Regions from separate parts of the Leptolyngbya sp. FACHB-671 genome, predicted to be linked through region 1. Evidence: predicted binding sites of a transcription regulator. Region 1 holds the regulator's gene; each other region holds the start of a gene.

Evidence for each region. Region 1 encodes NtcA, which controls nitrogen genes in cyanobacteria. Its sites were predicted from a motif close to TTTGTANNNNNNNNTACAAA; they were not measured.
Region 2: the regulator NtcA is predicted to act here: its motif matches at 2,594-2,613, upstream of H6F93_RS18350 (MSMEG_0569 family flavin-dependent oxidoreductase).
Region 3: the regulator NtcA is predicted to act here: its motif matches at 5,249-5,268, upstream of H6F93_RS16880 (DUF4327 family protein).
Region 4: the regulator NtcA is predicted to act here: its motif matches at 6,179-6,198, upstream of H6F93_RS29335 (circularly permuted type 2 ATP-grasp protein).

Annotation. Positions count from the first base shown of each region.
Region 1 is NZ_JACJOV010000056.1:79,575-87,751, forward strand. It holds gene H6F93_RS05640 (DUF1294 domain-containing protein) at 1-496, opposite strand, end outside; gene H6F93_RS05645 (M48 family metalloprotease) at 690-1,574, shown strand; gene nei (endonuclease VIII) at 1,580-2,404, opposite strand; gene hisB (imidazoleglycerol-phosphate dehydratase HisB) at 2,405-3,055, opposite strand; gene H6F93_RS34545 (hypothetical protein) at 3,123-3,245, opposite strand; gene H6F93_RS33860 (PspA/IM30 family protein) at 3,249-4,250, opposite strand; gene fabI (enoyl-ACP reductase FabI) at 4,427-5,203, opposite strand; gene ntcA (global nitrogen regulator NtcA) at 5,583-6,257, shown strand; gene H6F93_RS05675 (DUF3084 family protein) at 6,327-7,808, shown strand; gene H6F93_RS05680 (pre-16S rRNA-processing nuclease YqgF) at 7,857-8,177, shown strand, end outside.
Region 2 is NZ_JACJOV010000127.1:395,095-403,271, reverse strand. It holds gene H6F93_RS18355 (APC family permease) at 1-1,217, shown strand, start outside; gene H6F93_RS18350 (MSMEG_0569 family flavin-dependent oxidoreductase) at 1,253-2,533, opposite strand; gene H6F93_RS18345 (CHAT domain-containing protein) at 2,709-7,727, opposite strand; gene H6F93_RS18340 (DUF928 domain-containing protein) at 7,803-8,177, opposite strand, start outside.
Region 3 is NZ_JACJOV010000127.1:32,286-40,462, forward strand. It holds gene H6F93_RS16845 (ABC transporter substrate-binding protein) at 1-391, shown strand, start outside; gene H6F93_RS16850 (zinc ribbon domain-containing protein) at 443-796, shown strand; gene H6F93_RS16855 (hemerythrin domain-containing protein) at 1,016-1,483, opposite strand; gene H6F93_RS16860 (SDR family oxidoreductase) at 1,865-2,842, opposite strand; gene H6F93_RS16865 (ArsR/SmtB family transcription factor) at 3,088-3,507, shown strand; gene petM (cytochrome b6-f complex subunit PetM) at 3,695-3,799, opposite strand; gene pdxA (4-hydroxythreonine-4-phosphate dehydrogenase PdxA) at 3,871-5,016, shown strand; gene H6F93_RS16880 (DUF4327 family protein) at 5,408-5,629, shown strand; gene H6F93_RS16885 (hypothetical protein) at 5,749-6,135, opposite strand; gene H6F93_RS16890 (hypothetical protein) at 6,234-6,581, opposite strand; gene H6F93_RS16895 (YcbK family protein) at 6,706-7,761, opposite strand.
Region 4 is NZ_JACJOV010000159.1:302-8,478, reverse strand. It holds gene H6F93_RS29365 (HNH endonuclease) at 1-247, shown strand, start outside; gene H6F93_RS29360 (NADPH-dependent oxidoreductase) at 429-1,328, shown strand; gene H6F93_RS29355 (hypothetical protein) at 1,412-1,735, opposite strand; gene H6F93_RS29350 (class I SAM-dependent methyltransferase) at 1,864-2,649, shown strand; gene H6F93_RS35495 (transglutaminase N-terminal domain-containing protein) at 2,684-3,610, opposite strand; gene H6F93_RS29340 (alpha-E domain-containing protein) at 3,618-4,577, opposite strand; gene H6F93_RS29335 (circularly permuted type 2 ATP-grasp protein) at 4,636-6,063, opposite strand; gene ggt (gamma-glutamyltransferase) at 6,450-8,177, shown strand, end outside.

The DNA.
Region 1 (8,177 bases):
ATCCACCTGCTAGTTCACATAAATGTAACGTCTTCTCTGGTGTTCTCCAGCTTCTTCGCTTTGCCCGAGATTTATCGTCAGCGTATAAAGCGAAAGTTAGTAGACTCATCACAGGGTAAAGAATGAGTGGAAGCGGATTAGCGGTTGCCCAAGTAAAGTGCAATGACCCAACGAGGGGCAAAATCGACAGCAGCAATGTCTCTAATACTGGAAATGGGGAGAGAGATACATTACTGGATAGAGCCTTATTCCTTGGAGCGGTCAAAGTTGGCTTACGTCTTGCTCCTAAGATAAAAGCTTTGTGAGCGCGAAATTTACCATCTTCAGCTACAGCATAGTAGTAAATCGTGTCACCTACTTTCGGGCGGCGAGTGGAGTCTTTTATTTGGGAAATGTGCAAGAAAATTTCTTGACTTCCATCAGCCGGTTGAATGAAACCAAAACCTTTAGCATCTTTCCAGGTTCTCAGTTGCCCTTTAACAAGAACAGGTTCCATACAACAGCCTCATTCTATGACTATTTCAGAGTCTTCCCAGCTCAAGATCCAGATGACAACAAATTCCAATTACTGTTATAAGTCCTGACCTCAGATATAGAGTCTTTCACCCACCTGGTAGACCCAAAGATAACTCCAGTTTGGGATCCTAAAGCTTATCTATACGAATTTTTCAACGTGAATCAGGTGAAGTATGTTTGGAAATCAAATTAAGACAGCGGCTCTGTTGGGACTGCTGAGCGGACTAATTGTTTTAGTTGCTTATTATTTAGTTGGTGACGAGCAAGGACTGTTCTTGGGGTTAGCGATCGCCGCTTTCACCAGCTTAAGTTCCTGGTATTTTTCTGACCAGGCAGCCCTAGCTTCTTATCAAGCTCAACCAATGACCCGTGAGCAAGCACCTGATTTGTACGACATGATTGCTAAGCTGAGCGATCGCGCAGAGATTCCCATGCCAAAGGTGTTTCTGGTGCCAACGGAGTCGCCTAACGCCTTTGCTACAGGCCGCGATCCCAATCATGCTGCTGTTGCTGTCACACAAGGAATTCTCAACTTACTATCTCCTGAGGAGCTAGAGGGCGTTTTGGCGCACGAGCTAACTCATATTCGCAACCGCGATACCCTCACCCAAGCCGTTGCAGGAACTTTGGGAGGCGCTGTCACGTTTGTCGGACGCATCCTCACCCTCGGTGCATTGTATGGACCCGTGACGCGAGATACCCGTCGAGGCGCAAACCCAATTGGGCTGCTATTCCTGATTGTGCTGGCTCCTCTCTCTGCTGCTCTGATTCAGATGGCTATTTCGCGCACCCGTGAATTTGCCGCAGATTTAGGTTCAGCTCAAATTACCCAAAATCCTACGGCTTTGGCCAGTGCGTTAGAAAAGTTGGAGCAAGTCGGACACCAAATCCCGATGCACGGCAACCCAGCCATGTCGCCTTTGCTGATCGTCAATCCTCTGTCAGCAGAGGGACTGCAGACGCTATTTCGGACTCATCCTCCCACCGAGGAACGGATTCGCCGTCTGATCGAAATGGCACAGCAAACCCAATCTGCAGGGACACCTGCTACGGTGTAGGAATATTAGTCGCAGGGCTGGCAGGTGGGACAGTAATAATATCGCCGCCCACCTGAAAATTCTTTAACGATCGCTGTTCCACAGATGTAGCAGGGCTCGTCGGCTCGGTTAAACACGTAATGGCGGTATTCGTTGCGCTTTTGCCCCTGAGCTTTGAGTTGGGCGACAAGCTTAAGTCCATTCGTAATCCCGCCTGTTTGATAAGACTGACGGCTGACGGAGAGGACAGCTTCTGCCAGAGCATCAATCTGTTCAGAAGAACAGTCGGTAGGACGGCGAGTAGGATGGATTTTAGCGACAAACAGTACCTCACTGCGAAGGTAGTTGCCCAAGCCACAGAAAAAGCCCTGATCGAGCAATAGAGAAATAAAGCTGCGACGGTAGAAGCGTTTGTCGTGGAGGCGGGCGATCGCCTGCTCAACCGTAGTCGCTTCATCCAGGACATCGAGTCCCAATTTGCTCAGAAACGGATGAATCAGGATCTCAGGCTCGGTCAAAACTTCGATATCAGAAGCACTGTAAAGCAGGGCTGACTTCTTCTCGTTGTGGATGGCAAGCCGAAGTTGGCGGTTTGTCGCGGGATAGGAATGGGCAGCTCTGATTACCCATTTGCCATAAAGTTGATTGTGGCTATAGATGCTCAGTTGGTTGTCAAAGCCAATTAGCATAGCTTTGCCTTTGGCAGTCACCGATATAACCTTTCGTTCCACTAGCTTTGGTTCGTAAGGCTTGAGCCGCTCAAAGGCAAAGAAGATCTCGGTAATGGGGCGATCGCCAATTGCTTTTGCAATCTGGTCAGCCGCCCGCTTGATTTCTGGCCCTTCCGGCATCTACAGCACGCCTTTAGAACTGGGAATGGTATGCGCTCGGCGGGGATCAACCTCGACTGCCATTCGCACCGCCCGTGCAAACGCCTTAAAGGTTGCCTCAATGATGTGATGAGAATTAATCCCATCCAATTGGCGAATGTGTAGCGTCATTTGAGAATGGTTGACGATCGCTACAAAAAATTCGCGCACCAGTTGCGTATCGTAAGTGCCAACTCGCTCTGTAGGGATTTCTAACCCGTAGCTGAGGTGGGGCCGTCCAGAGAAATCTAGCGTAACCTGAACTAGCGCTTCATCAAGGGGAGCGAGGAAATGCCCGAAGCGGACAATGCCTTTGCGATCGCCCAACGCCTTTGCTAAAGCTTGCCCCAGCGTGATTCCCACGTCTTCGTTGGTGTGGTGGTCGTCAATTTCCAGGTCGCCTGTTGCCTGCACATCCAGATCAATCAAACCGTGTGAGGAAATCTGGTGCAACATGTGATCCAGAAATGGGATTCCCGTTGCTGCCGAACAAGTTCCCTGTCCATCCAGGTTCAGGCTTACGTGTACGTCCGTCTCACCCGTTTTTCGGCTAACGGAGGCTGTCCGAGCAGGCAATTCTAAATCGAAAGAAGGCGTGCGCTTTTCTGCGGCAGCGGAGTTACGGGTTTGCATGAACCTGAGCCAAGTTTGCTAATTATTCAAACTCATTCATTGTAAAGCCATCCCCTGTATCTTGAGCTTAAAGCTGATCAAGCTGGCTTTTCAGCTTTTCCAGTTCATCGTCAATCACTGCACAGTTGGAAGGAGCATTTGAGGCTTCAGAACTGGGAGACTGCAATTGGGATGTCCGAGCAGACCCCATTAGCTATGCTTTCATTGCTGCCAGTTCATCATCTACATCAATGCCTAACTCTAGCGCTGCAAATTGACTCTCCAGATCAGTTCCGGCAAGTTCTGCTGCTGCCTGCGAACGTGCCTCCAGTTGCAGCACTTTCTCCTCCATTCGCTCAAATGCCCCCATTGCACCACTGGTATGTAGTCGCCCATTTGCCATAGCGGCCGCGATCTGCGCCTTCAAGTTGGTTCGCATCGCTTTTGCCTCAGAGATTTTGGCTTCTAAAAGGGTCAGATTTCGCTTCAGGTTTTTAACGGAGGCGGGTTCTTGATCGAGTTGAGCTTCAAGACTGCTGAGAATCCCGGAGTGCATCTTCTTGCGGCTCAGAGCCTCCCCTGCCAGATACTCGTCTCCTTTTTTCAGGGCAAGTTGTGCCCGTTGTTGCCATTTATTGACTTCAAGTTGCGCCTTTTCGTACTGCTGTTGAAGTTGCCTTTGGCTAGCCATTACATGGGCGATTGCTTGGCGTGCTTTCTTCGAATCTGCTTCCATCTGCTCGATCGCACTATCCAAAAGCTTCTCGGGATCGATGCCTTGCTGAAGCAGACGATTTAAGCCCACTAAACCCAGTCCAACTACGGCTCCACCTGCTGCCATTGAGGCCATGCCAACACCGATCGCACTTCCACTAATGGCTACACCTACGCCTCCAATCGCTGCTGATGTTGCTGCACCTGCTGCTGCTCCAATTGCCGCAGCATTGGCAGAGGAAGCATCATTTTCAAGAAGCGATCGCAATGCTTCATAAAGGGCTGCACCCGTTAACGCACCAACGGCAGCAAGTGGAACGGCACCAAGACTGTAGCCTGTCCCACCTGCTAATATTCCAACCTTGCCAATAGAAGCACCTGTAACTGCTCCTCCAGCAGTTAGGGTAGTTCCCTCGTTCAGGTAAATTTTCTTGCAATCCCCTTCATTGGAGTTCCGATTAGCTCGAACTACTCGGCTAACACGATCGAATAACTGCCCCATAATGCTCTATGCCTCATCGTGTTTTTGCTGGCACCTGCCAACAACACTCCAAGACTAAGCGCAACTAACTTTGAACGTTTAGTGGAGATTACGCAAGTTCTTTTAATCTTCAGATTCTTTTCAGTCTGAAGCTCCACCCAATACAAGAAATTCAAGGTCTAACAAACTTTGTTAGCCTACATTCCCATGATGGCGTAGCCAGAATCAACGTAGAGAACCTGACCCGTAATGCCGCTGGAGAGGTCGCTTGCGAGGAAAGCAGCCGTATTGCCGACTTCGGTTTGGGTGACGGTGCGGCGTAGGGGGGCAATTTCTTCAACGTGGTGAATCATGTCTAGAATTCCACCAACGGCTGAAGAAGCCAGGGTGCGGATTGGGCCAGCAGAGATGGCATTTACGCGAATGTTTTGGGGTCCGAGTTCTGCGGCGAGATAGCGGACATTCATTTCCAGAGCTGCTTTGGCGATTCCCATAACGTTGTAGTTGGGAATGACGCGAACACCGCCCAGATAGGTCAACGTGATGATGCTGCCGCCTTCGGTCATAAGGGGGCTAGCGGCGCGGCTAAGCTGCACCAGTGAGTAGGCGCTAACGTCCATCGCCAGGTTGAATCCATCGCGGCTAGTTTTGCTGAAGCCGCCGGTCAGGTCATCTTTGTTGGCAAAGGCGAGGCAGTGAATCAAAATGTCGAGCTTGCCCCATTTCTCCCCAACGGTTTTAAAGGTCGACTCGATCTGCTCATCGTTCTGCACGTCGCAAGGCAAGAACAAGCTGGGTTGGAGCGGCTCTACCAGTTCTGCCACTTTCTTTTCATACCGTCCCTTTTCGTCGGGCAGAAAGGTCACGCCCAGGTTGGCTCCAGCTTGATGAAGCTGTTGGGCGATTCCCCAGGCGATCGAGCGGTTGTTGGCGATGCCTGTGACGAGAGCGTTTTTGCCAGTCAAGTTCAGCATGAGAATCTGTGAAAAATCTTTATTTAGGCGCAACTAGGAGAATACTGGAAAACTAGGATCTAAGGATAGAGGATTCGTTTTGGTGTGGTCGTTTCACTTTAGGGCGATCGCCTTGTATCGCAGATAACACAAGCCTTTCGAGTCCCTTCATCAAAGCTCAAACCTGGCTTAATTTTGAACAAGTTCAGCGCTACCGACGCAAAGTTATGTGGATTTACTGAGGGACTTTCGATACAGGTTGGCAGATTTTGTATCGTCGTGTACAAAAAACAGTCTCGCAGTTAAGTTTTAGTGTTCTAAAGTCAGAGATCTCTCACAGGAAGCAGGGGATCTATGCATGACCTGATTCAGTCTATACGACAGTGGGTAGGGCGAGGGTATGGTAGTGACGCAAGATAGACCACCGCTAGCGAATGTATTTCGGCAGCTGAGTGGCGGGGCTTTTCCGCCTGTGGTGGAGTCGTTTGATCGAAGTAAGACTATTTTCTTTCCGGGTGATCCCGCTGAGCGCGTCTATTTTTTGCTCAAAGGAGCCGTGAAGCTGTCCAGAGTCTACGAGGCTGGAGAGGAAATTACGGTTGCTCTGCTGCGAGAAAACAGCGTGTTTGGCGTATTGTCTCTAATCACGGGACATCGCTCTGATCGGTTTTACCACGCCGTTGCTTTTACACCTGTTGATTTGCTTTCGGTTCCAATTGAGCAGGTTGAGAAGGCGCTGAAAGATAACCCTGAGCTGTCGATGCTGATGCTCCAGGGACTTTCATCTCGGATTCTGCAAACCGAGATGATGATCGAAACGCTGGCACACCGAGATATGGGTTCTCGGCTGGTGAGTTTCCTGCTGATTCTTTGCCGCGACTTTGGCATGCCCAGCCCGGATGGGATCACGATTGACCTGAAGTTGTCGCATCAGGCGATCGCCGAGGCAATTGGTTCTACCCGCGTGACAGTAACTCGTCTGCTAGGTGACCTGCGGCAAGATAAGATGATATCTATCCACAAAAAGAAAATTACCGTTCATAATCCTGTTGCCCTTAGCCAGCAATTTACTTAAGTCAACGCATCGACTCGTTCACCTCGTTCAGAATGCAGTAGGCTGTATCTGGACTGTTTCTAACCAGCGATGACCGCTCAGTTAGTCCTGATTGCAGCAATTTTAGTACTGGGGGGGGTGATCGCCACGGTGGGCGATCGCCTTGGGATGCGGGTGGGTAAAGCTCGGCTGACCCTGTTTAACCTGCGCCCCCGACAGACTGCAACGATTGTTACCGTTCTCACAGGTAGCGTTATTTCTGCTTCTACTTTTGCGCTCCTGTTTGCCTTGAGTGAGCAGCTTCGTCGCGGTATTTTCGACTATGAAGAAATTCAAGAGAACTTAACTACTGCCCGCCAAGACCTGGAAGAGGTGAGCGAGGAAAAGCAGCAAATTGAGACTCAACGAGATCAGGCAATTGAGCAACAAATGGCTGCCCGGAGGCGACTGCGACAGATTAATCGGGATTTGGAAGCGGCGGTCGCTCGTCAAGCCGGAACCGCTGCTCAACTTAACCAGGCTCAAAACCAACTTAACCAAACTCAGCGCCAACTGGGTCAGATCCGTTCTAGTTTTGAGCAGGCCCGTGTTCAACTGGGTCGGGTCACACAGCAGGCAAATAGCCTCCGGTCAGAAATTCGGGAGCTTCAGGTTGGGCGGCAGCAGTTAATTCGACAGCGAGAAGAAGAATTAGCGCTGCGGGATCAGGCGATTGCCGAACGGGAAGAACTGCTGCGTCAACTCGAAGCCCAAAGAACATTCCTCGTTCGAGAGGTGCAATCTCTTGAGCGAGAGTTTCAAGGCTTACGCCAGGGCAACGTTGCTCTCCTGCGGAATCAAGCTCTTGTATCTCGTGCCTTTCGCATTGTTGATCCGGCTGTCGCGCCTCAGGTAATTTATCAACTATTGCTAGAGGCTAATCGAGTCGCAGTCCAAGAAATCTTACCTGATGCAGATAACTTAGATCAGCAAGTCATCGATATTACAAATGCTGAGGTTGAGCGTTTAGTCAGTCAAATTCGGGATGGACAGGAATACGTTGTGCGGATTCTTTCGGCAGGCAACTATGTCGTGGGAGAACCGTGTGTCGTAGCTGGGGAATCCTGTATTCAGGTGTTTGCGGCTGCCACCCCCAATCAGGTTGTATTTTTAGATGGAGAAATTGTAGCGTCCGTTTCTGTCAATCCATCCGCTGCCACGGACGAAGAACTGCTTGACCGAATTAGGCTATTGGCAGCGGCCTCCCAGTTTCGGGCCAGGCAGGCAGGCATATTGCTCGATATCCCTCAAATTGCAGATGGTCGAACTCAAACTTTGATCAACTTTCTGCGGCAGGTAAAGCAATACAATCAACCTGTTGAGATCCAGGCGATCGCCTCAGACATCACCTATACTGCGGGTCCAGTTAGGTTAGAGCTAGTTGCAGTTCGAGACGGTCAGGTTTTATTTGGGACAGAGCAATCATCGCCCTTATTCGTTCCACAACAACCTGATTCGCAGCCGCCCAGACTGGAACAGCCTGCCCCTAACCCAAGCAATTTAGACCGGAACAATTCAGATCGGAATAATTAGGAACAGTTCAACTGAATGAATTCTCGCAGGTTTTATTCTTCAAACCGCATGGTATCCCCGTTCTTTGACTCCAGTCAGCCAGCTATTTTGGGTTTTGATCCCGGTCGCCAAAAGTGTGGTGTAGCAGTCATGGGGCTAGACCGCAGCCTCTTCTATTGTGAGGTGATCCCCGCAGAGGAGGCGCTCGCCACCATTCAATCGTTACGCCAACAGTTTCCGATTTCGATTCTAGTGATGGGCGATCAAACCAGTTCTAAAGAGTGGAAGCAAAAGCTCGGTAGCAGTTTGTCAGAACCCCTGCGAATCGTCATGGTAGATGAGCGGTTTAGCACCCTGGAAGCTCGCGATCGCTACTGGCAAATGTATCCA
Region 2 (8,177 bases), on a different contig from region 1:
TGGCGCTGGGTTTGTCAGGGTTTGAAACGGGAGTTGTTGTAATGCCTCTGGTTAAGGGAAATAGCAGTGATAGGGAGGATTATCCAATTGGGCGCATTCGCAATACGCGGAAGTTGCTGACTACAGCAGCATTAATTATGAGTTTCTTCTTGCTGAGCAGCAGCTTGGTGACGACACTGCTAATTCCAGCAGCAGAGTTTGAACCGGGAGGCGATGCTAGCGGTCGCGCTCTGGCTTACATTGCTCACCGTTATCTAGGCAATGGCTTTGGCACAATCTATGATTTGAGTACGATCGCCATTTTGTGGTTTGCAGGCGCATCTGCAATGGCAGGATTGTTAAACATCGTGCCGCGCTACTTACCGCGCTATGGCATGGCACCGAACTGGACGCGAGTCACTCGCCCGCTCGTTCTGGTTTACACCATTATTGCCTTTGCTGTAACCGTTCTCTTTAAAGCGAGTGTAGAAGCACAGGGAGGAGCTTATGCTACAGGCGTGTTGGTGTTGATGACTTCCGCAGCAGTCGCAGTGACGCTATCCTCTCGTCGCCACGGAACCCAACGAGCAAGATTCGCTTTTGGTGCCATCACTTTAGTATTTATCTACACCACTATTGTCAATATTATTGAAAGACCTGAAGGGATCAGAATTGCTGGCTTTTTCATTGGAGCGATCGTGCTGACCTCTCTGGTTTCGCGGGTATGGCGATCGACTGAACTACGGGTAGAGCAAGTTGAAATGGATGAAACGGCTCGTCGTTTTATCGCTGACGCAAGCCAACAGACAATACGGCTGATCGCGAATCGGTTTAATGTTGGAGATGTCGAAGAATACCACCAGAAAGAAAAGGAAGTCCGAGAGGATAATCATATTCCGTTAGAAGATCCTGTCCTCTTTCTAGAGGTTCAAATTGTTGATGCATCGGAGTTTGCCGATATTGTTCGAGTGAAAGGCACTACCGTCGGAAATTACCGCATTCTGAGGGCTGAAAGTGCTGCTGTGCCGAATGCGATCGCTGCCATCTTACTCCATACCCGTGACCAAACTGGCGAACTTCCTCATGCCTATTTTGGCTGGGTAGAGGGAAACCCAATTCAATACCTGTTGCGCTTCATTCTGTTCGGAGAAGGTGACATTGCAGTTGTGACTCGCGAAGTGCTGCGTAAGGCGGAGAAAGACCCTGAGCGACGTCCCTCAATTCATGTGGGTGGGTAAAGCGGAATCTCTGCCAACTATCTGCCAACTAAAAGCTAAGAGCCAATTAGGAACTCATTGACAACACTCCAAGCATTGGAGTAGGAAACTTTCTTCTTTGCGGTGATGTAATCAGCCAGGTAAACGGCATCTCGTGCAATTCCCGAAAATCTTCCTGACCCCCAGGTGTATAGCCAGGGAAGCCCCAGGAAGTATAAACCCCACACGTCAGTTACGCCGCGATCGTGTCCCGGATAGCCCTTTCCGTCAAATACCGGAATCTCCACCCAGCCAAAATCTGACTGATATCCAGTACTCCAGATCACCGTACCAATATCTGCGTGCTCACAGTCTAGAATTGCAGCTTCCTCTTCTGGCTTCCAGACTGGTTTGTAAGCGGGTTCTGTAGGCGCTTGAATCTGATTCTTTTGGATAAAGTTATCAATGGTTTTCTTGATACTCTCGGCAACCGCATCCGCTTGATCCAGGTTTTGCTTTAGATCAGAGTCAAATTTGAGCTTACCGTCGCTGATCTCTTTCAGTCTGCCATGAAGCTGCATTCCCTCAACGGCAAACTGACGCAAGTCAATCTCCCGCCCACCATCGCGTCCGGTGACATAGTGATTGGCTTTGGCTCTCACTTTGTCTTTTTGGGGATGTTCGCTGATCGATAGGTCATAGTAGCCCATCTGGTCGAGCCAATCTACCACATCCTTTCCTCGATATCGACGGGGCGATCGCGGCGCACTGCCCACACACAAATGTACCTTTTTCCCAGCAAGGTGTAGATCTTCTGCAATCTGGCAGCCCGACTGTCCTGTTCCCACGACTAACACCGCTTTGTCAGACAGAGATTGGGGGTTCTTGTATTCAGATGAATGCAACTGCACAATGTGTTGGGGAAACCGTTCAGCAATTCTTGGTATTCTGGGAGAATGATAGCTGCCGGACGCAATCACAACTTGATCGGCTGTAAATTCTCCAATCGAAGTTAGTACCTCGAACTTCCCTTGAGTATCTTTTCTGACTTTTAATACCTCAACGCCTTCTTTCACGGGCGGATTAAATGATGCAGCATATTCCTCAATATATTGAACGATCTCATCCTTCTTCATAAAACCATTTAAATCTGCACCTGGATAAGAATATCCAGGTAGCTTGCACTGCCAGTTAGGAGTCACTAAACAGAAGGAATCCCAGCGCTTTGAACGCCATGAGTAACCTATTTGATTCTTCTCAAAAACAATGTGATCGATGCCTCTCTCTTTCAGGCAATAGCTCATGGATAAACCTGCCTGACCACCTCCTACAATGATGACAGAGTAGTGATTGTTCATTGGCTTGCTTCTTACTGGTTTAGATAACACATTCAGAGTAGAGGGTGACAAACGAGGTGTTTTGTATCTCTAGCTACGGAAGTTTTAAGTCTAAACATAAGGTCAGGGAAGACAATTCTTTTGATCAAAGCTAGCTCCTTTCATCATTCTCCCCTGTCTAAACTGACAGGTTTCTCTAGCGTTGGGGTGTAGAACCAACCAGAGTAAACGCAGCCCAATCGCGGGGATTAGGATAGGTCTGCATCGCGCTGAGCATGGATTGTCGTAATGCTTGGGCATCATCGAACTGTTGTCGATGGCGGTAGAAATCAACCATCAGTTGTGATGTGGCATCATCGGGGACTTGCCACAGGGAGACCATGACGCTGGGGGCACCTGCGGCAATCAACGATCGCGATAGTCCAACAACTCCATCTCCTGTAATCTTGCCTCTTCCTGTATTGCAGGCACTTAGGACAACCAATTCTGCATTCAGCGACAGATCTAGAATTTCAGCGGCGGTAAGAAATCCATCTTCTTCAGCAGTGGAAGGAGCAAGGGCGATCGCCCCCTGCAAAGGATGAGTTTCGTTGAACAACCCGTGAGTGGCAAAGTGAATGATTTGAGCATCTGATAAGCGTTGTCTAATCGCAGTTTCAGTTGCATCGGTGCCCGTGATTGCAGTGGTGTTGAGTAGTTGGGCGATCGCCTCAGCTTCAGCTTCAGCATAGGGCAAAGGAGCCAGGGACCCCGGCATGGGAGCAGGATTGCCAACCACAATGGCAGTTTGAGCTGCATTGGCGGGACGCTGTTGGCTCAACTCCAGTACCTGAACGGCTGACGTCGTGAGCAAGGTGTGATGTTCTATCAGATATTGTCCGTCTGGGGCTTGTAATGCGGCGAAGGGAACCAAAAACAGGTACTCTTGTGGCACAAAAATCACTCGTTCGTTGGGGTCGTTGGGCAACAAGTCAGCAATTGGCTCAATCAGAATTTGATGAAGCTGTTGTAAGCGACGATATTGAGAGCGACGAACCTGAGACCGCTGCGATTCGACGGGATACACTTCTGCCAGAGCAACGGGGGCAGGCAAGGTGATTTCAGGATGGCTGAGGGTGACGGTACCTGCATCCAAGTCAACTGCCGTAACCTGATAGGGTTGCCAACTAGACGGTTCGCCCAACCGTCTTACCAAGTCTCCGGGGGTGAGTACAGCATTGTCTCCTGTTCTAGATTCATTAGTGCTGGAATCATGGGCGACTCCTTCACCTCGAATGCCTTGTCGCGCCACGTTTGCCAATTCTGCGAGAGAAGCATTGGATAAACTGGGTAGCGATCGCAAATCAACCCGTCGAAACGTCACCTCTCCCGTTGGCGCAATTACCCAGATGAATAACTCCGACTCCTGGGGTTCGTTCAGGGATTGCTCAGATGCGCCATGAGGGGTATCTACTGCCTGTTCTCGGATAATGCTGTATTCGACTAGCGTGGCGTTTTGGTCGATTGCGGTTTGACGCAACTGGCTTAAGTTAGGAGGTTCTACAGCAAATTGCTCCTGATCAACACCTGCTGCATCTCTAGCAATGAGTTCCACAAATGCCCTTGCCCGTCCTCGTTCTGAGACTTCCAGGGCGATCGCAGCTTTATCCTGATCGGCTAACACTTCCTGGAGGTTGCGGTAGGTTGCTGATTGCGTTTCAAAGATTGATACTTTCAAGGCATCATTGTTGCCTAACCCTGCCCGCAACGACTCCCACACTTCTATCCCTGCAAATAGGGCTTGTTCTGCTTCAGGTAAGCGATCGAGATTAAACAAAGCATCCCCCAAGTTAGTCAGGGCAATACCTTCTCCCAGTCGTGCTCTCAGTTCGCGCATGATGATTAGGCTTTGTTCATGGTGAGTGACTGCCTGGATGTAGTCGTGGCGATAGGAGTGAGTCGTTCCCAAATTCAATAAGGCTTGGGCTTCCTGCAAGCGATTGGTTAATTCTCGCGCTAAAGCAATGCTCTGTTGGTGGTAGGTAATGGCCCGATCAAATTCCCTTGTGCCGGTGTAAGCATTGCCCAAATTTCCTAATGTTTGCATCTCACCATAGCGATCGCCAACCGACTGAGAGAGGATTAAACTCGCGTTTTGGTAGTCGATCGCCTGTTCATAGTCCTTTTGCATCAGATAAGCATTTCCTAAGTTTCGCAAAGTGAGCGATCGCCATTGGGGTGCAACTGTAACCGAGATTTTTTCCAGTCCTTGCGTGTAGTAATCAATCGCAGTTGGGTAGTCCCCTAATGCTCCATAAGCTGCACCAATACCAGATAGGGCAATGCCAACTTGAGTTTGATCGCCTGCCTCCTGAGCAAGCTGTAACTGCTGTTGGTGATAGTCAATTGCCTGCTGATAATTGCCAATCACAAAGTGAGAAATGGCTAGATTGTTCAGCGAGTAGGCTTGCCACTCAAAGTTCTCAGCAGCTTGGGCGATCGCTAAATTTTGCTCGTAGCAATTAATCAATAGTGCATACAGCCCTTCACTGCGATCGGCTGCACCCGTTGCCTGAATTCGTTCTGCTTGCGCCTGGCAATTCTGTATCCGTTGCTCAATTGAGCGATCAGGTGATGTAACAACCCGATCAGAATTCAGATTAGGTGATGAGTTAACCAAATCTCCATCTACCGATGGTGCTGCTGTGGATGGCTCCTCGTCAGTAGGAGCAACAGCAACAGTCTCGTCTGCTGGTGGCTCAAAAGTGGGTGAAGAATCAGGATTAGATGAATCAGGCTCGATTGGCTCTCCGGAATCATCGGGATTCGGAGGAGTTGAATCTTCGACTATATCTGCATCAGGCTCAGTCAATGGCCCAGGATTAGTGTCATCTGGGTTGTCTGGAGTTCCGAAGGTAGGACGGGACCCTGCCGTAAAATCGGTTAGTGTTCCTGATTGTCCTCCAGCAGTGTCCTCTCCCGAAGTTCCGTCTAAGGGAATGCCTTGCAGGAATTGTCTGGGTGGTAAAAGGAGCAGTAGTGGTTCGGGCCAAACCACATCCAGCACGATTAGGGGAGTTAACTGAGGGGATTGCGCCAGCGGTTCACCCAACAGCCTATCTGTGCTGACCTGTAAGTTGAGCGGAAGTTGCTCAACCGGGAATGCGTCTGGAGGAGTAGGCAGATCAGTTCTAGGGGGAGATGGGTCGGTAACGGAAGGCGGAATTGGCTCAACTACGTTAAAGTTAACGGCTACTGGTGTAGAGACGGAAAGGCGATCGCTTGCCCTCACACTAAACGCATCTAAGTCTCCCAAGGTTTCAGCAGGCGGGGTGTAAACTAAAACGTCATTGGGGCTAACGGTATCTCCTGGACGCAGCACAACTCCATTGCGAGTGAGTCTGCCGGAGGCGATCGCTACAATCTGTATTGTTGTACTATCCGCATTCGCGTCACTCGCAATCAGATTTAGCTCTGCCAATGTAAATGAAATAGGCTGACCGAGTTCAATCTGAGGAATTTGGGATGCCTGCGGGAGTCTAGGAGCCGTGTTTGCGAGGGTGACAGAAACTTCGTTTCTTGCTCCGCGAGTTTCTGTTCCGACGATTGCAAAGGTTTCATTGGTGAGGGTTACTTCACCTGTATTGATTGCTCCAGCTGTACCATTTTCGCTGGCATCACCCACAATAAACGGGACATTATCAGCTCCTCCATCATGTTGAATGGTGACACTACCTCCATCGGCTATGCTGGTAACCTGTCCCTCAGTGATTGTGCTTTGAGTGTTGATAGTGTTTCCAGTACCCGTTCCGCGTACTGTTCCGTTGGCAAAAATCTCTACATTTCCGCCTGTTCCATCCACGTTGGCACTTGTACTAGATGATCTTGCCTCTGCTCCGGTGTTAATTCGGCTGAATCTAATGTGACTACCATTCATACGGCTCTCTAACTGAACATCCCCTCCTGTTGCAGTACCTGTAACCAGAGCCGACCCGCTGGCCTGAGCGAGAGCAGATGTGTCAAAGGTTCCTACTGTGATATCCACGTTTGCAAGTAGCCTGATGTCTCCTGCTGACGCAGTTGCATTTCTGTCATTAGCCTCAGCAGACGTATCGATCGTTCCCGCTGCGATCGCATTCGTAGACCAAAGCAGCACATCACCACTCTCTGCAACTGCATTTCCTGAATTAACGGAGTCTGATGTGGCAGTGCTGAGTCTACTCGCAACGATATCTCCTGATTCAACTGTTCTTCCGGTTGTCAGTTGCACAGAGCCGTCAGGGTTAACGATTAAATCGGTTGCGTGATCGATTTCGCCTCCAGTTAACAGGTCTGGAAGTGATGCAGGGGTAAAAGGTAGCGCGTTGGGGCGATCGCTTCCCAAAGGTTGTACATCCAGGCTCAGGAGCGAACCTTCCTGGCTGATTCGTACTAAATTTCCCCCTGGGACGGTAGCGATCATGACTCCTCTCGGTTCGATAGCGGCCGTGTCTCCTCCCGGAGCGGTCAATGTTCCGGTGCTAATGACCGTGCCGCCAATGAGTGACAGTGAGTTACCAGCAAGGACGCTTAAATTGCCTGAATTGACGATCGCCCCCGGTTCACTGGTGGTGAAGGCAAACCGCTCTGGTTCTCCAATTAAGCTGGCAAAATTGTTTTCTCCGGTAGCGCTAAACCAACCTTCATCAAAGCTAATGCCGTTGGCAGTCGTAGCAGTAAAAGAACCTGCTAGATTCAAGCTAGCGTCCGCTCCGAAGAGGATTCCGGCTGGATTAATCAAATACAAATTTGAGTTACCCTCAAACACTCGAATTATGCCATTAATCACAGAAGGATCGCCTCCTGTGACTCGTCCTAGGATATTCTCGATGCCTACTTCAGAGATAAAATTGGCAGTTTGATCGGCATCCAGCCCAAATGCTTCAAAACTGTGAAACAGGTTATTACCCGATCGCCGACCGTCTTGAATATTAAACTGATCACCCACTTGACCCACCGTTGTCCCCACTCCATCCCCTGCCGGACGCACATTTTGCGCGACGAGCCATTCGGAAGGTGCGATCGCACCATTCGCAGAATTTGAGAACTCCACCGCAAAGGATTCTGGTGAATGGGTGATCGATTCAGTCGAACTCACCGAACCTACAGCGGCAGTGAGGCTAGAGGAATCGATTGTTTCTGAAGCCGGCAGAATAGGAGGTACAGGAATTTCGGGGGAAAGGGCGATCGCTAGCATCGTGAGGTTAACCTCTCAATTAGAGGGAGCAAATTGAGAATTAGAAATCAGAAGTGACGTTGTGAACTGCAAACATTAGGAACAACACTCAGTCAGTGGAACGGGCAATAAATCTTCCAGACCGACTACGGGATGCTGCAACAGGCTTTCCCAATCCGACTCAAGGGTTTCATCAGTGGGATTGAGCCGTCGCAGTTGGTTTAACTGATCCAGCGCGTCATACCAAAAGCCGTGAGCTGCAAGCAAAGCGACCTGCTCTTTGGGTGAAGCAGTTTGTAACTGTTGAGTGAGTTGAACGGTGGGCGATCGCCTCACGATCACACCCGTCACCTGAAAATGGGACTGGGTTTCAGCATCACATACAAAAGTAAATTGCCAGCGATAAAGGCGATCGGGTTCCAACGCGGGAGCATCTTCGGGTAACGAGAACTGTCCGATTCCCGCTGCTGC
Region 3 (8,177 bases), on a different contig from region 1:
CAATACCTTTGAGTGGGACGCTTACCTAGGGGGTATCACTGCAAGCACTGAACCTCACGGCTGGTCAGCAGTTTGGGCTTTAGACGGCAGCTTGCATACCTTCAACCAGGCACCTACCGCAGGGCAACCTCCCGTTGAGGGGCAACAGTTTGCCGATTGGGAACGCGAAATCGCTAACCTTTATGTCAAAGGGTCACAGGTTTTGGATGAAGCTGGACGCAGGGAAATCTACGCTCAGGCTCAGCAATTAATGCAGGAACACCTGCCATTTATCTATTTGGTTAACGCCTTGGACATGGCTGCTGTTCGCAATACAGTCCAGGGCATAGAGTATTCTTCTCTAGGCGGACCTTTATGGAATCTGCCTGACCTCCGAGTTGCTGAGAATTAGCTGGGCTAGGATTGGGGTAGCCCGCGTCCATTGACTATCCAGAGTTTGTTGATGTCTGAGTGTCCTCGTTGTCATCAGCCCGTTGAAGTGCAGGCGATCGCCTGCCCCCACTGCCGCTTGCCGCTCAAAGCCTTCGGGCATCCCGGTATCCCCCTACATCGTGCAGACGGGGGAGACTATCTCTGTCCAACCTGTCTTTATCATGCCGATGACACCTGCAACTTTCCCCAGCGTCCCTATGCTAAGGACTGCACACTCTATGTTGACCAGTCCCAGCAGATTCGGCAGGTCACACCCTACAAGCCAAAATGGACTTCTCTAGCAAGAAGCTGGTTTAGTCGCAACGCAGTTTGGTTCGTTGTAGGAACGATTCTACTAATTAGTATCTTGATTGCTCTGTCTTGATACTTTCTGAGTCGATTTCCAGGGAGGATTTGGAAGGTCCAATCTGTCTTTTAAAAACATCTGTTGTCCAAAAATAGTAGAGGAGCTTAGCATTCGGGCAAGAGTCTTCGGGCTATTTCATAGCCCGTCTGCCGAATGCTAAGCCCCTACGGGGATTTTCTCTGCTTATACCGTTTCTATGTGCAGCCTTAAAGAAGGTTGGTATTGCAGGGGTTACTGCTACTTGATTGCAGCAACAACCTCTCCTTCCAACTTCGCTTTTGCGTCTTGAAACTCTTTGCCTAAAGACTTCAGTTCGTCATCCTCCATGCATTCTCGGACGGCTTCAAAGATTTCACTTTCCTCTTCTTCGACGTGATGCTGAACTGCTTTTTTAAGCTGCTCAATCTTCGTCTTGAACTGGTCATCACTGGGGCTCATTGTCTTAATTTCTTCTAGAAGAACTTCTGCTTCTTCATGTTCTTCTTCTGCCTCTTCAATGAATTCAGCAGTTTCATCATATTCCCGCATAGCTGGATAAAAAACCAGCTCTTCAGCTTTAGCGTGTAGATTCAATTCCTTGTAGATTTGAGTCAAACAGTCGTAGGTTTTCTTGGAGCTTTTGCTTTTTTCCAGTTCTTCAAATAGCTCTTCAACCTTACGGTGATCAGCTTCAATCAGTGTCAAAATGTCTTTTGCCTTAGCCATGATGTTCTCCTATCCCAAAAAGTTATGAAAACTGTTTCATTTTTTTTAATCAGGTTTTGAGCCCGACTCTCTCAGATCATGGCACGGGAAATTTTTAGACTCATCACTCTTCTGACTGAGTCAAGAATCTACTAGATTTTAGAGAAACAATTCAGACTTTGGAGGTAGAAGAAATTAATCTGATTGAATTCGAAAATTAAGCAAAATAACTTAGTGAAAGACAGATTAAGGAAGCGCTTGAATACTTGGATAGTAGAAAGTATTCACTAAAAAAGCGTGGCATTTAGACGAAAACTCTTGGACCGTTCCAGAGTTTATCTGCCAAATGCCACGCCCTTATACATACCTATAGCTGAATGCTTTTTCCTTAGCGGTTTGCACTCAACTTTGCTTTTTGAATGGAGTTTTCTTTTTTGCTTTAGCTTTTTCTTTTTCGTAGTCCAACTCCCGCAGCTTCTTCATAATGCGGTTGAAATATTCCTGCATATAAGCTTCTAGAGTAGTGATCTCTTTGGGCTCAATTTCAAATACTTCGTAAGTGCGATCCATTGAAGCCTGTAGTGGCTTACCGGTGGCGATGACTTCGGTGAAGGCAAGGCGATCGGACAAGTTCCAACCCCATTGGAAAAATCGAGCAATTCGGCGGACAGCCCGCAGCAAGCCGATGGGCATTCGAGACACTTTTGCTTCTTGCCCAGATAGCCGTTCACAAAGGCGAATGATTTCGTAAGCTCCCCACGCACGTGAACCTACAACCGGAAAAGATTGGTTTGCGGTTTCGGGAACTTTGAGCGATTGCACCGCAAACTTGGCGATGTCTTGGGTATCCATGTAGGCGATCGGGGAGGTGTCACCCATCACCCAGACAGACTGGCGTTCCAAGATGGGGATGGCATATTGACCGATTAAGCCCTGTAAAAATCCGCAGGGGCGCAGAATGGTGTAGTTCAATCCTGATTCAGCCAGGAAGGCTTCGGTACAGGACTTGATCTGCATCAACGGCACATCAGGATATTTTTCTGCATCCAGAATTGAGAAAAAGATGAATCGTTCGACGTTAGCTGCTTTTGCTGCCTGAATCAGGGATACTTTGCCTTCCCAGTCAACCTGACTGATGCTAAGTGAATCAGTCGGACGGGTAGTTGCAGCATCAATAACAGCCGTTACCCCCTTGAGTGCGGCAGTAATACTTTCAGGATCACGCAAGTCTCCCTTCACCAGTTCAGCGCCCCATTCCTTCAGGAAGGCCGCTTTCTTAAAACCTCGAACGAGACAGCGCACTTCGTATCCCTCATCGAGGGCGCGACGGGTCACTTGTCTTCCCAAGGTGCCAGTCGCACCTACGATCAATAGGGTCATGAGAGATTCAATAAGAAGATCATTAACTTTTTATAAGATTATCAGAAACTACTCATTTATTCCGCATTCATTTGCCTGGGGTGATGAATTGGCAATCGCCAGATTAGAAGCATAGCTCTTTGTCTCAGTAGACAGCGATGATTCAACTCTCAGAGCGATCGCCCTCCTGTATAAAGCTGATAGGGTAGGTATAGAGTAGGGACTGTCCTCCGACAGTTGCCCTTGTTCTTCCTTTTGTACTCTCTATGGCTATCTCGGATTCTTCTACGGCTAAAACACCGAAGGCAAAGTTATCTCAGGCAGACCGCGATCTCAACTGCACGGTTCAGCATCCAGTTGATTTGAGCAATGTTCGCAATCTGCATCGAGATATTCTCAGTGTTGAAAAGTCTCAGCGGATGGCGGAGTTTTTTAGCTTGCTGGGAGACGCAAACCGTCTTCGGATTTTGTCTGCTCTGGCAATTCAAGAGCTATGTGTATGCGATCTGGCGGCGATCGTCAAGATGAGCGAGTCAGCCGTTTCCCATCAACTGCGGGCGTTGCGGGCGTTGCGGCTAGTCAGCTATCGCAAGCAAGGGCGAAATGTTTTTTATTACCTGAAAGATAGCCACGTTCTGAATCTCTACCACGAAGTGGCTGAACATCTGGATGAGCCAGAAGAATAGCTTCAATTTTAGAAATAAGTACCTTAGATCTGAAGTTAAGTTGCCTATGAGATCCGATGCTGTTTTAGAGAATTTTGGTGAACAAAACGTCTGTGGGGGCCGGTTTAGCAATAATGCCGTCAGCCAAGGGCAAAGATAGCAAAACCTGCCCCCACCAGAAGATAAAGTTCTTTTCTACAAGATCTCCTTATTCTTCGCCGCCTTGAATTCTCAGCAGCAGGAACCCCATTCCCAGTCCTACCAGAATTAGGGTAGAAGCCAATATTGCAGCATTAAAGATTTCGCCGTTCACTCAAGTTCTCCTGTATGCAGATGAATCGGATTTTCAAACCTATCTGAAGTATTCTAAAGCAGTTTGTAGCCATGTTTCTCACACCTACAATTCCAGTTTCCAGTACAGCGGCTCCGCGTCCTCGATTGGCGATCGCCCTGGGTGATCCGGCAGGCATTGGGGCTGAAGTTGTATTAAAAGCGCTTGTCGATCCAGCAACAACAAACTGTGATGTGACTGTGATCGGCAGTCGCAGACTATTACAAAACACTTACGAAACTTTACAGAAGTCCCTAATTTTTCAGGGGCAATCAGGTAACGATTTAGCAGATCCGCAAAACTTAACCATCTTGGACGTGCCGCTAGCTGAGTCGACCGAGCAGCAGATTGTACTGGGAACGGGCAATGCGGCGAGTGGTGCAGCCGGGTTTAGCTTCTTGGAAACGGCGATCGCCCACACACTAGCAGGAGACTTTCAGGGCATTGTCACTGCCCCGATCGCCAAATCTGCCTGGAAGGCGGCTGGACATCATTACCCAGGGCAAACCGAACTGTTAGCCGAACGGGCAGGGGTTGAGCGATTTGGAATGCTGTTTGTGGCGCGATCGCCCCATACGGGTTGGCTACTGCGAACGCTGCTGGCAACAACCCACATTCCACTACGACAGGTGCCCGATGCCCTCTCGCCTCAACTGATGACCGCAAAGTTAGACCTGCTGCTGCTGTGTCTGCGGCAAGACTTTGGCATTGTTCAACCGCGAATTGCGATCGCTGGGCTCAACCCTCACAGTGGCGAACAGGGGCAATTGGGGCACGAAGAGCAGAACTGGTTAATTCCCTGGATCAAAGAAATGGGCGATCGCTATCCTCATATCCAGCTGGAAGGACCCGTTCCACCTGACACCCTCTGGACGCGTCCTGGTCAAGCCTGGTTCGGGACTACTCAATCGTCAGCGCATGATGCATACCTGGCGCTTTACCACGATCAGGGGCTAATTCCGGTCAAGTTAATGGCGTTTGACCGAGCCGTCAACACCACCATTGGGCTACCGTTTGTCCGCACTTCTCCTGATCATGGCACGGCCTTTGATATTGCTGGACGAGGGGTTGCAGATGCGACCAGCATGAAAGCAGCTTTGCAACTGGCAGCAGAGTTAGTACAGCAACGCACCACTTTGTATCAAAGTCGAGCAGTTAAGTTTAAGAATAGTATCAGTTCTAGCAAAAGCAAGCTTTGAGGATCTAGAGTTAACGAGTTTTCCAGGGCATAGGCTGAGTTAGTCGGACATACGACTTAGGGAAGAAATAGCAATCACGCAATTAAATCAGCTAAACCCCCTAATCCATCTCTACAAACCATTAGGGGCTTTTCGTTAGATTACAGGAGAAGGGGAAAATGTCAGGACTTGATGACTTCCGTAATTTTTATTAATATAATCAGATAGTGTTTAGCTTGAAGATAAAAAAGATTCAGTATAGAGGGCTACAAAGTCAAGAGCTTGCTAGCTGAGCTGTTCAATTTTGTCTATTAATTTTGCCTTAATACGGCAATCTTCCACTTTTATTCATTTTTCGGTCAAAGCTCTCGGTCGTCACAGTTAATACGTTGGTAAAGCAGAGGGTGAATCAATGCTCCAATCCATTCAATACTCCATGGACTTCATTCGGGATGAAGCTCGTCAACTCGTTCAACAAGGAGTGATCAGCCGTCATCAGCCCATTTATGTTCTTTGCCAGTACATTCCCGCCCGGGAGTGGACTTGGGTTGAATGTGAGTTAGAAAAAAGCAGCTTTCTGCTCCGCGATCGCATTGGTGATCTGCTGGGGCGGGAAGATTGGGATAACGATTAGTCACAAAGCGAAGCTACAAAACAATCAGTCACCCTGACACGCGCTTGGCGATACTAGGCGATCGCCAGTGCAGCAAGTGTCAAAGTGAGTCCAGAATGAGCGTCAGGGACTTTTCGAGACTAAGATGGTGAATCTTGCTCTCGTAGTCTCTCAAGCTCTGCCCGAATCGCAGCAATTTGTGCAGTCAGCTCTTCTAAATCAAGCTGCACATCGGGTGGAGCGGCCGTTGCCGTACTGGAACTGTTAGGAGTGCTAGGGGTATCGCTGGAGTTTGTTTGAGCAGCGCGTTGAGACAAAATTGTGTCCACAAAGTTTCGTGCTTCTTGCTCCGTCATCTCACCTTTTACGGCCCATTCTTCAGTGAGTTGACCTAGTTCAGCTCTTAGCCTGTAAAGGTTTTCGTCACGACGTTGCGGATCTTGCAAGGTTTCAATTAATGATGCAGTCGCGCCCAGGGTAACGCGAAATCCTTTTTGGACAATTTGGAGAAGAGTGTCTGAGTTCATTAAGGTTTTTAGAGGCTAGGCGTTCTGTTGCCCCGATTCTACGCTTTCCAGTGAGGCGATCGCAATTGCCGGGGGCTTCCGATCCTGGCTGCGCTGGTTCACTGCTGTTCTAAATATTGGTTGATATCTTCGATCAGACGCGTCAACTCGGCTTCTGTGCTGAGACGAATTCGTTCATCCCGCAGCGTGATCAAAACTTTTGCTGAAAAAGGGCTAGACCATATATTGGGGTTGCAAAAGATTTCTAAAAAGACATCTCCGGTATATTGGTATTCCATTGGTTTTTGGGGATTAGGCTTCCCCCCGCCCGAAGTAGCGTGAGAGGCAGTGGCTCTGAGGCTATCCATTAGAGTGGCGATCGCCGCCTGAAGCGCTTTTGCTGCCTCTGGTGAAAAGTTAAACGAAACAGATCCCTCAACAAGATTCAGCCTGAGTTGGGAAGACATACAGCACTCCTCAATAAGTTAGTTATTAATAGGTCAAAAGATAATTGCAGGCAGAACTGTAGGGTGTGTTAGCGCAGGGAACACTATCAATCTTGCAGCATCCTGCACTGCGCTCAACACTTGCTCAAAAGCCCCATTTGCGTCGTCCGCCCACATCAAGGTGAACAATATGTCTGCGGTTGCCAGGGTAGACTCCCACACCGCCTGGCCACCAGGACATCACCGCATTTGCAACCTGCCGCCCAGAATATCCAGCAACAGAAATATCTGCAGCTCTGCCGCTTAAGTGCTGACTGTTTCTCACCCCACCCACCCGAGTGTTATAGGGCTCGGGGCGATACCAGGATGTAATTCTAAACGGTCTACCAATCTGGTTTCTGGCCCGCTGAAGCTGCCTTGCTAGAGCCAAAATGTTACTGACTTCTTGAGTCGTTTTAGGAATACGAGTGCCGCTTTTAGTCGCTTCCCCCCAAGTAAAGCTACCCCCCGGAATAATGGGTTGATCGGTGTAGAAAGTACTCTGGTTGCCAGGGAGTTTAAAGCTTCTCCCTTGAAATGGTCGGGGCGCTCCTGCTCCAGGGCTTGGTGTAGGCGATGGGGTAGAACTGGGAACTTGAGGAATGGGGTAGACCACATCGTTGTCAAACTCGACATGGGCGTGCTGTTCGTAGACAAACCAGGAACTCAACCCTCGGATGTAGTCTTCTTGGTTTTCTAACGCAAATTTAATGTGATTGTTAAAGTCTCCCTGAGCATTGGCATAGGCATAGGACTGAAGCTCAAAAGACGCACCTTTGGCGATCGCCTGCACTTCTTCAGCACTCAACTGCCCTGATTGAAGGGGACGACGCTTAAAGAGTGTATTTTCTGTCACTTTCAAAATAAAGCTGGCTGCCTGCTCTTCTTGCGGATAGACCACCTTGCCATCAAACTCAACCTGAGCATGGCGATTGTAAACATACCAGGTGTTCATACCGCGAATGTAATAAGCTTGATTGGCGATCGCAAACTTGATGTGACCATCAAATTCTCCGTTTGCATCGGCGTAAGCATAGGATTGAATTTCTAACGTAGCACCCGCCGATACGCTGTAACTTTCCTCTGTTTCTAGCTCTGAAGCCGAAACGGGACGACGCTTAAAGACGGTGTTTTGGGTCACTCTTAAGACCTGACGCACCATAGGATGATCCTCACTAAAACGGTTATTGGGGTGATATTTTTGGCATCACTTAGGTTCTTTTCAAAAGCGGAATCTAAGCTGCGACTGCCTTGAATTCAATAGCCTTGAGACTAAATAGCCACGTAGCTCAAATCCTAATTTAATGACATTCAGCTTAAGCTCCTTGTCTATCGTTTATCTCAAGATGCCTAAATTTGAAGTCTGGCCGCGTAATGACTATTTCGCCAGATGAAATTCGCCTTTCGTCAAATACTGTCATGAATTGAGTCGGGGAGGCTGATAGTCTTCAATCATACAGTTGCTTTTAACCGTTTGAGCAACCGTTTGACCTGCTTAAACCGCCAGAATTCGCGCTCATCAATCTCATACCGTTTCTAGATGTAGCTTCAAAGAGGATTGTTGTAATGTTCAGTTGC
Region 4 (8,177 bases), on a different contig from region 1:
CATTTGCCAGTACTGTGGCAGCCCGAAGCGGCTCACGCTTGATCACGTTATTCCTCGCTCGAAAGGTGGAACTCACACTTGGGATAATGTAGTAGCGGCTTGTGAGAAATGCAATTCAGCGAAGGGCGATCGCCTCTTACACGAAACCGCGATGGTACTGAGAACTAAACCGAAAGCACCGATTCACTCTGCCATTGCGTTTGCCGAGCAATTCTGGAAAGAGCAACATGATACCAACCTGATTTGAAGATGTTGCAAAGATGGGTCAGGGCGCACTGCGATGCGCCCTGACAGAAGTTGACATGTCCCGAAATCTGTTTAAATCAATATGATTTGGCGTGAAGGATACAAGTATTCCTGCACCAAGGCAGACCCACACATAGCAAGGTGAGGGACAGTTAGCGTCAGAATCAGGTGAACTCGACAGGATGAAACGTGCGATCGATGCAAAGGTAAGGAGCGGTGTTTTACCATACCTCTGTCCAATTCACCTATCTTTACGTATGAACCCGCCCAACCCAATCAATCTGATTCAGGAACGCTACGGTATCCGTGCATTCGATCCAGAACGGTGGAATGAGACGTTAACAGCCCTGCTCTCTCACCGCTCAGTGCGTGCCTATCTGCCAGATCCCTTGCCGCCTCACACCCTGGAGACCCTGGTCGCGGCTGCCCAATCTGCTGCCACATCCTCAAACCTGCAAACCTGGAGCGTTGTGGCGATCGCCGATCCAACACGAAAAGACACTCTTGCTCAACTGGCAGGGAATCAGGCACACATTCGCCAATGTCCCTTGTTTCTAGTCTGGTTAACTGACCTGGCACGACTGCATCAGCTTGCCTCACAGCGAGGACTACCTGCCGAAGGGTTAGATTACCTGGAGATGTTTTTGACAGCCACGGTTGATGCTGCCCTGGCAGCGCAGAATGCAACGGTTGCCGCCAAATCTTTGGGGCTGGGCACCGTTTACATTGGCGGAATGCGAAACCATCCCGAACAAGTTGCCGAAACACTCCAGCTCCCACCCCATCTGTTTGCAGTTTTCGGACTGTGCGTGGGATATCCTGACCCCGCTAAACCTGCTGCCATTAAACCTCGTCTACCTCAGGCAGCGGTACTCCACCACGAAACATACAATATCGCGCAGCAAGAAGGGGCGATCGCCCAGTACAACGAAATCATGCAACAGTTTTATCAGTCTCAGCAGATGAATGTAACTGGCGATTGGGTAGAACATTCCCTCAAACGAGTTGCAACAGGACAGGCATTAAGTGGACGCGATCGCTTGAAAGAAATCCTACAGCGTCTCGGGTTTCCGCTGCGTTAGGCTACCAATCATCCCTGACATGTGAAAACACAACAAACCAACAAGCAGGACAGTTCTTTAGAACCCACTTTCTGTCTACTGCTCTAAATCTTGCCTTCAAATCGCTGGTTCCAAATGATATTGCCTACTACATTAACAGCTAAGGTGATAGTCCCCACAATTAACGCCAGCGAGGGATTGTAGCCGCTACGACTCAGGTTTTTCATCCACAAATGAGTCAGATCAGATGACACTAACCCATCTGCAATGAAGGGAAAAAGATACATTAGTGCTGCACCAATAATGAGCCAGCCCACCATAGAGGTAAGCAAAAAGACGGTTTTGGCTGTAGATTGGCTACCCATGGGCGATCGCAGTAAACAACTAACGTCAAGATTATCATGACGATGCGCTGTGTTGGTGCTCATGCAGTTGGTGGTGTGGGCGATCGCTCAAATCAATGACTACTGCGTCATGGTATGGTTTTGCTGATACCCTTATCGTTTCTGCATGCAAGTTAATTTCGGTCGAAAGTTCACTCCGAGCATGACTCATCATGCTTGACGACAATAATAGAAAGCTCTACACAGCCCGTGGTATCGTTCAACATTACACTCAGTTGAAGATGCTACAGCCTGCTGAACAAACCATTCTTGAGCGGTTTCAAAATCAATGGTCGAGTATGAGAATGCTCGATATTGGAGTAGGTGGAGGGCGCACAACCCGACACTTCTCTAAATTAGTGCTGGAGTATGTTGGTATTGACTACTCTACAGAGATGATTGGGGCTTGCCAAAAGCGTTTTGCAGCATCCTCTGATACAACTTTTGAAGTTTGTGATGCTAGAGATATGAGTCAATTTAAGGATAATACTTTCGATTTTATTATGTTTAGCTTTAATGGCATTGATTATGTTTCCCACAGCGATCGGTTGAAAGTGCTTCAAGAAGTGAGCAGAGTGAGTAAACCCGGAGGCTATTTCTTCTTCTCCAGCCATAACCTCCAGCGGATAGAACGAGAGTTTAACTGGAAAAATCAAATGAGCCTGAACCCGATCACAACCTATGTCAATTTGGTGATGTTGACTTTATTACGCTGCTTCAATTACTCAACGACTTTGGAGCAGCTAAGTCTATCTACACACGCCACTGTTAAAGACGAATCTCACAACTTTCGCTTAAAAACTTACTATGTTAGACCTCAAGAACAAATCAACCAATTAGAAGCTGGCTTTAGCAATATCCAAGTTTATTCTTGGAAAAATGGCTTGGAGCTTAAAACTAAAAATGAGTGGTCTGCTAATACTGATATGTGGCTTTACTACCTGTGCACAATCAAATAATTCACTTCTATAGCATTGGGTAAAAAGATCTGTTTCAAGGTTTTATCAAAGCAGCGGCGATAGATAAGTGATACTGCATTTCTGATTTTGTCCCTACACCCTGTTTTAAGCTACCCACGATCGGAACTGTTTGACGGGCAAAAGGGCTAGCAACTAGTGCAATGTGATGGTCGGCTACAGCTAAGCCCTGAGTAGGGTCATAGCCACGCCAGCCAGCCCCCGGCAAGTAAACTTCTGCCCAAGCATGGAGATGATGTTCTTGAGAAGGTGTAGGTTGAGTATCTGTTTGGCGATCGCCCCCCTCACCCCCCGGCTCTTTCGGCTCATCTGACTGATAACCACTGACAAATCGAGCCGCCAGCCCGATCGCCCGACAGGTTTCAATAAACAGGACTGCTAAGTCGCGACATGAGCCTGACTTTTGCGTCCAGGTGATACCAGCCGGAAACGGTTCACCCGTTTCTCGCACGATATATTTGCAGCTTTCGTGAATACGCTGGTTGAGCGTAGTGAGAAAAGAAATGGTATTGTTCGTGTCCTGCCAAATTTCCTCAGCCAGTTGAATCGCAACCGGATTAACACTGCTAGCGAAGTGGAGAAATTGTCCCCCTAAACAGGGCTGTAGCTGCGTCAGGAGTGAAGCAGGATAGTTAACTGGGAGTTGGATGGCCCAGGATTCTACTAGATAGTCAAAGGGGTTTGTGCGAAAAGTCTCAACTTCTGAAGTGGTGGTGATGGTGAGAGTGGCGATCGCCTCTTCTGCAAACCACAGTCGCAGTTCTGCATTGCCATCCAGGTCGATATTTTCTACGACTCGAATCGGTTGTGGATCAGTGTCTAGTGAGAAACGGTGCAGCGTTTGAGCGACATCAGAGCGGGGGCGCAACCGCAGCACATGAGGAGACAAGGTGACTGGATTCTCGTAGCTGTAAGTCGTGGTGTGAGTAATTTTGTAATACACAGTTTAATTACTGAGCCTGGTGCATGGGTTCTAAGGCAAAAAAGGTCTCAAACATCTTTCCTCCAACGCTGTTAATTCGACTTTGCAGGTCGTCCAAAAACTGATGTAAGCCTCGCTGGGTAATTTCTTCAATTGTCAGGTAGTCTAACTCAGAGCGCAGTTTGCCTAACGTTCGCTCAACTGGATTTTGCCAGGTGCCAGGTAAGCAACCCGTGATTTGACAGAGCGATCGCTCCGCCTGCAATAGACAAAACTGAATGGAGCGAGGAAACTCACGGTCTAAAATGAGAAATTCTGCTACCTCATTTGGAGTAATCCGGTGCTGGCATTTGCGATACATCTCATAGGCACTAGCAGATTTAAGCAACGCAATCCACTGCAACTCATCCAGTGCTGTTCCAACATCTTTTACGGAAGGTAACAGAATGAAATACTTCACATCTAGAATTCGCGCTGTTTTATCTGCCCGTTCCAACAGCCTGCCGATTTGCCCAAAGTGCCAACCCTCGTTGTGAGTCATGGTGGCATCCATTACACCTGCAAACAGGTGACTGGCCATTTTTACCTCAGAAAAGAAGCCAAACAGTTCTGATAGCTGCTGCATTTGAGAGGCTTCTTTCACCATCAGATAGAAGGCGTTGACCTGTTCCCACATTTCCGAGGAAATGATTTCTCGCACCGAGCGGGCATTCTCTCGGGCCGATTGCAGACAGGACAGGATGGAGTTGGGATATTTAGGGTCAAAGGTGAGAAAGTGAATGACATTTTCCGGTGTGAACTCACCATAGCGCTCCATAAACAAAGGTAAGTCACCGGTTGTGACCACCAACGGCTTCCACTGTTGGGCTACACCGACGGGAGAATCTAGCAGCAGGTTAAAGTTAACATCAACAAACCGAGCTACATTTTCTGCCCGTTCTACATAGCGATTGAGCCAGTAAATTGAATCTGCAACGCGACTTAACATAAGACATAAAAAATGAGTAAGGGTTGAGAGGGATAGGTGAGCAAATTCTAGGTTTTAACTATTGCACTACCCAGGTATCTTTGCTGCCACCCCCCTGAGATGAGTTGACCACCAGTGAACCTTTCCTCAACGCCACGCGAGTCAGCCCACCCGGAGTCACGTAAATGTCTTTGCCATAGAGGATGTAGGGACGTAAATCAACGTGGCGACCATCAAAATGATCGTCTAAGAAAGTGGGCATTCGCGATAGAGATAAGGTCGGTTGCGCGATGTAGTTGCGAGGGCTGGCTTTGATCCGTCCAGCAAACTCTTCTCGCTGCTCAACGGTAGCGTGAGGTCCAACCAGCATTCCATAGCCACCCGATTCATTCGCAGCTTTGACTACTAGCTTATCCAAATTGGCTAATACATGGGACTGTTGATCGGCTTCCCAGCAAAGGTAAGTAGGAACGTTGGGCAACATCTGGTCTTCGTCCAGGTAGTAACGAATGATTTGAGGTACGTAGGCGTAGATCACTTTATCGTCTGCGACTCCTGTTCCTAAAGCATTGGCGATCGCCACTCGCCCCTGTTTATAGACCTCAGTTAATCCGGGAACACCCAACAATGAATCCGCCCGAAATGCTTTTGGGTCAATGAAGTTATCGTCTATCCGACGGTAGATCACATCAACTCGCTGCAATCCCCTAGTTGTTCGCATCTGCAGATATCCATCAGACACGACCAGATCTCGACCCTCAACTAACTCAACGCCCATTTGCTGCGCTAGAAAAGAGTGCTCAAAATAGGCAGAGTTATAAATCCCAGGCGTTAGCACTACTACTCTGGGCTCAGGCAAGCCTGAAGGAGCCAGATTTAACAGCGTTTCAAGTAGTTGACTGGCATAATCATCCACGGGCTGAATTGCCATCGAGTTAAACACTAGAGGAAACGTGTTTTTCATCACGCGGCGATTTTCTAGCACATAGGAAACACCCGAAGGGCAGCGCAGGTTGTCTTCCAGGACATACCATTGACCGCTGCGATCGCGCACCAAATCCGTCCCAGTAATGTGACACCAAATTCCCTGTGGCGGCTGCAATTCCATACAGGGTTTGAGAAACCCCGACGCTGAATAAATTAGCTCAGCAGGAATTACTCCATCTTTGAGAATCTTCTGCTCTCCGTAGATGTCTGCTAAAAAAAGATTTAGAGCCTGAATTCGCTGTTTTAACCCTTGCTCCAGCCAGCTCCATTCCTGAGCTGAAACAATGCGTGGCACAATATCAAACGGAAAAATTCGCTCAGTTCCTTGATTGTCGCCATAGACATTAAACGTTACCCCTAGCTTAAACAAAGCATTTTGGGCAGCCTGCTGCCGTCGCTGAAGTTCTTGTAGAGTCAAGGACTGAATTCGCTCAATCAGCAGCGTGGCTTCGGCTCGGGGTTGCCCCTTTGCCGCAAATAGCTCATCGTAAAAGTCTCCGGGGTTATACTGGTCAATCACAATCAATAGTCCCTTTCAATGCTGCCAGGTGTTTGCTTTCATGCAACGCCACTCGCCTGAGCGCAAACGCTTCTTCAATTTATACCTATTCAATAGAGGGTAGCGGAAACTGCTGACTGTAATGGATGATACAGAAACAGTTTGAATGTAGCCTAAGCAGTATTGGTAATGGGCTGATACAGCGATTACTCACCCTAAATCCACCACCGTTGCGCTTTCACAGAGCCTAAAAATGAGTTGCAGACACAACTATCTTTGGATAGGTTTTCTAATACTTTTCTCCTGTTGGTGAAATCGAGTTTAGTAATAAGAGAGTTTGAACTGACTTAGGTTTCCCTATGGGCTCAACTCGTTTACCATACTCCGTATTCAAAAGGGGGTGAGATATGAGACGACGACGAGTTATTGCCGTTTTGGCGATCGCCATTTTTTTAGGAATTGTATTGCTAACAGGCGCACCACCTCGTGCCCAGGAAGGAGCAGCAGCAGTTGCTAGAGGAAGGGGTGGGGCGGTTGCCTCAGTCGATGCAAGAGCAACTGAAGTTGGAATTGAAGTGCTACAGGCAGGCGGTAATGCAATTGATGCAGCGGTTGCGGCAGCGGCGGCACTGGGTGTAGTCGAACCCTTTTCGGCAGGAGTTGGGGGTGGCGACTTTATGGTGATTTACCTGAAGGATGCCGATCGAGTGATCACATTAGATGGACGCGAACAGGCTCCCGCTTCTGCCAGTGTGGATATGTTTAACGATCCCAACAATCCAGGAGAACTGTTACCGTTTTCCCCCGATCGCATCAGCACCGGACTTGCTGTTGGTGTACCGGGCACCCCTCTAACTTGGGCAGAAGCTTTAAGTCGCTATGGCACGATCTCATTGGCAGAAGCTTTAGAACCTGCGATCGCCATTGCAGAAGACGGTTTTGAAGTAGATACAACCTTTGTCACTCAGCTTGAGCAAAATCAAGAGCGATTTGGTGCCTACATTCCTACCCGATCGCTTTACCTGGCGAATGGGCTGCCCGAAGTGGGTTCAACCTTTCGCAATCCAGATTTGGCAAAAACCTATCGACTGTTGGTTGAACAAGGCGTGAATGCGTTCTATCGAGGTGAGATCGCACAAGCAATTGTAGAAACGGTACAAAACCCTCCTGCACAGGAAATTACACCCTTTGCCGCACTTCCGGGAGGAATGACCTTAGATGATTTAGATGAGTATCATGTACAGGTTCGTCCACCTGTGGCGACCGACTATCGCGGTTACACAATTTACGGTATGGGACTGCCCAGCAGTGGCGGTGTTACTGGCATTCAAACGCTCAATTTAGCGGAAGGTTTTGACCTGGCAACACTCGATCGCGCCCAGGCTTTACACGCCATTATTGAATCCGAGAGGTTGGCATACGCCGATCGCTCTGCTTTTCTGGGCGATCCAGAGTATGTTGATGTCCCTCTTGCAGGTTTGTTGAGTGAAGAGTACACAGCGGAGAGGCGATCGCTCATTGAAAACACTGCCCCACCCGAAGGGATCGAAGCCCGCACCACAGCAGGCAATCCATTGCCCTATCAAACTGATCCTAGTCCCAGCATGACAACCGCCACTCCTGTCGCTCAAATTGGCGATCACGAAGGGCTTTCCACCACTCACCTAACCGTTGCCGATCGCTTTGGCAATGTCGTTTCCTACACACTCACGATTGAGTCTACGGGTGGCTCTGGCATTGTTGTTCCAGGATATGGATTTCTCCTCAACAATGAGTTGACCGACTTTGACCCCGAAAGTCCTCATCCCAACACCCCAGAACCGGGAAAGCGCCCCCGCAGCAGTATGTCTCCGACGATCGCCTTTGCTCCAGATGGACAAGTGATAGCCTTTGGCTCTCCAGGTGGTTCAACCATTATCACAACCGTTCTAGGAATTGCCTTTAATGTATTTGACTTTGATCTGCCAATTGATAAGGCGATCGCCGCTCCTCGTATCTCTCAACGCAATGGAGGCGTAACTCAAGTAGATAGTGGCTTTGAAACCAGTGAGTTAGGGTTAGCCCTGACTGAGTTAGGACATGTGCTGGAACCTGTTGCCGAAATTGGAGCCGCTACAGGTATAGCCATCAACCCT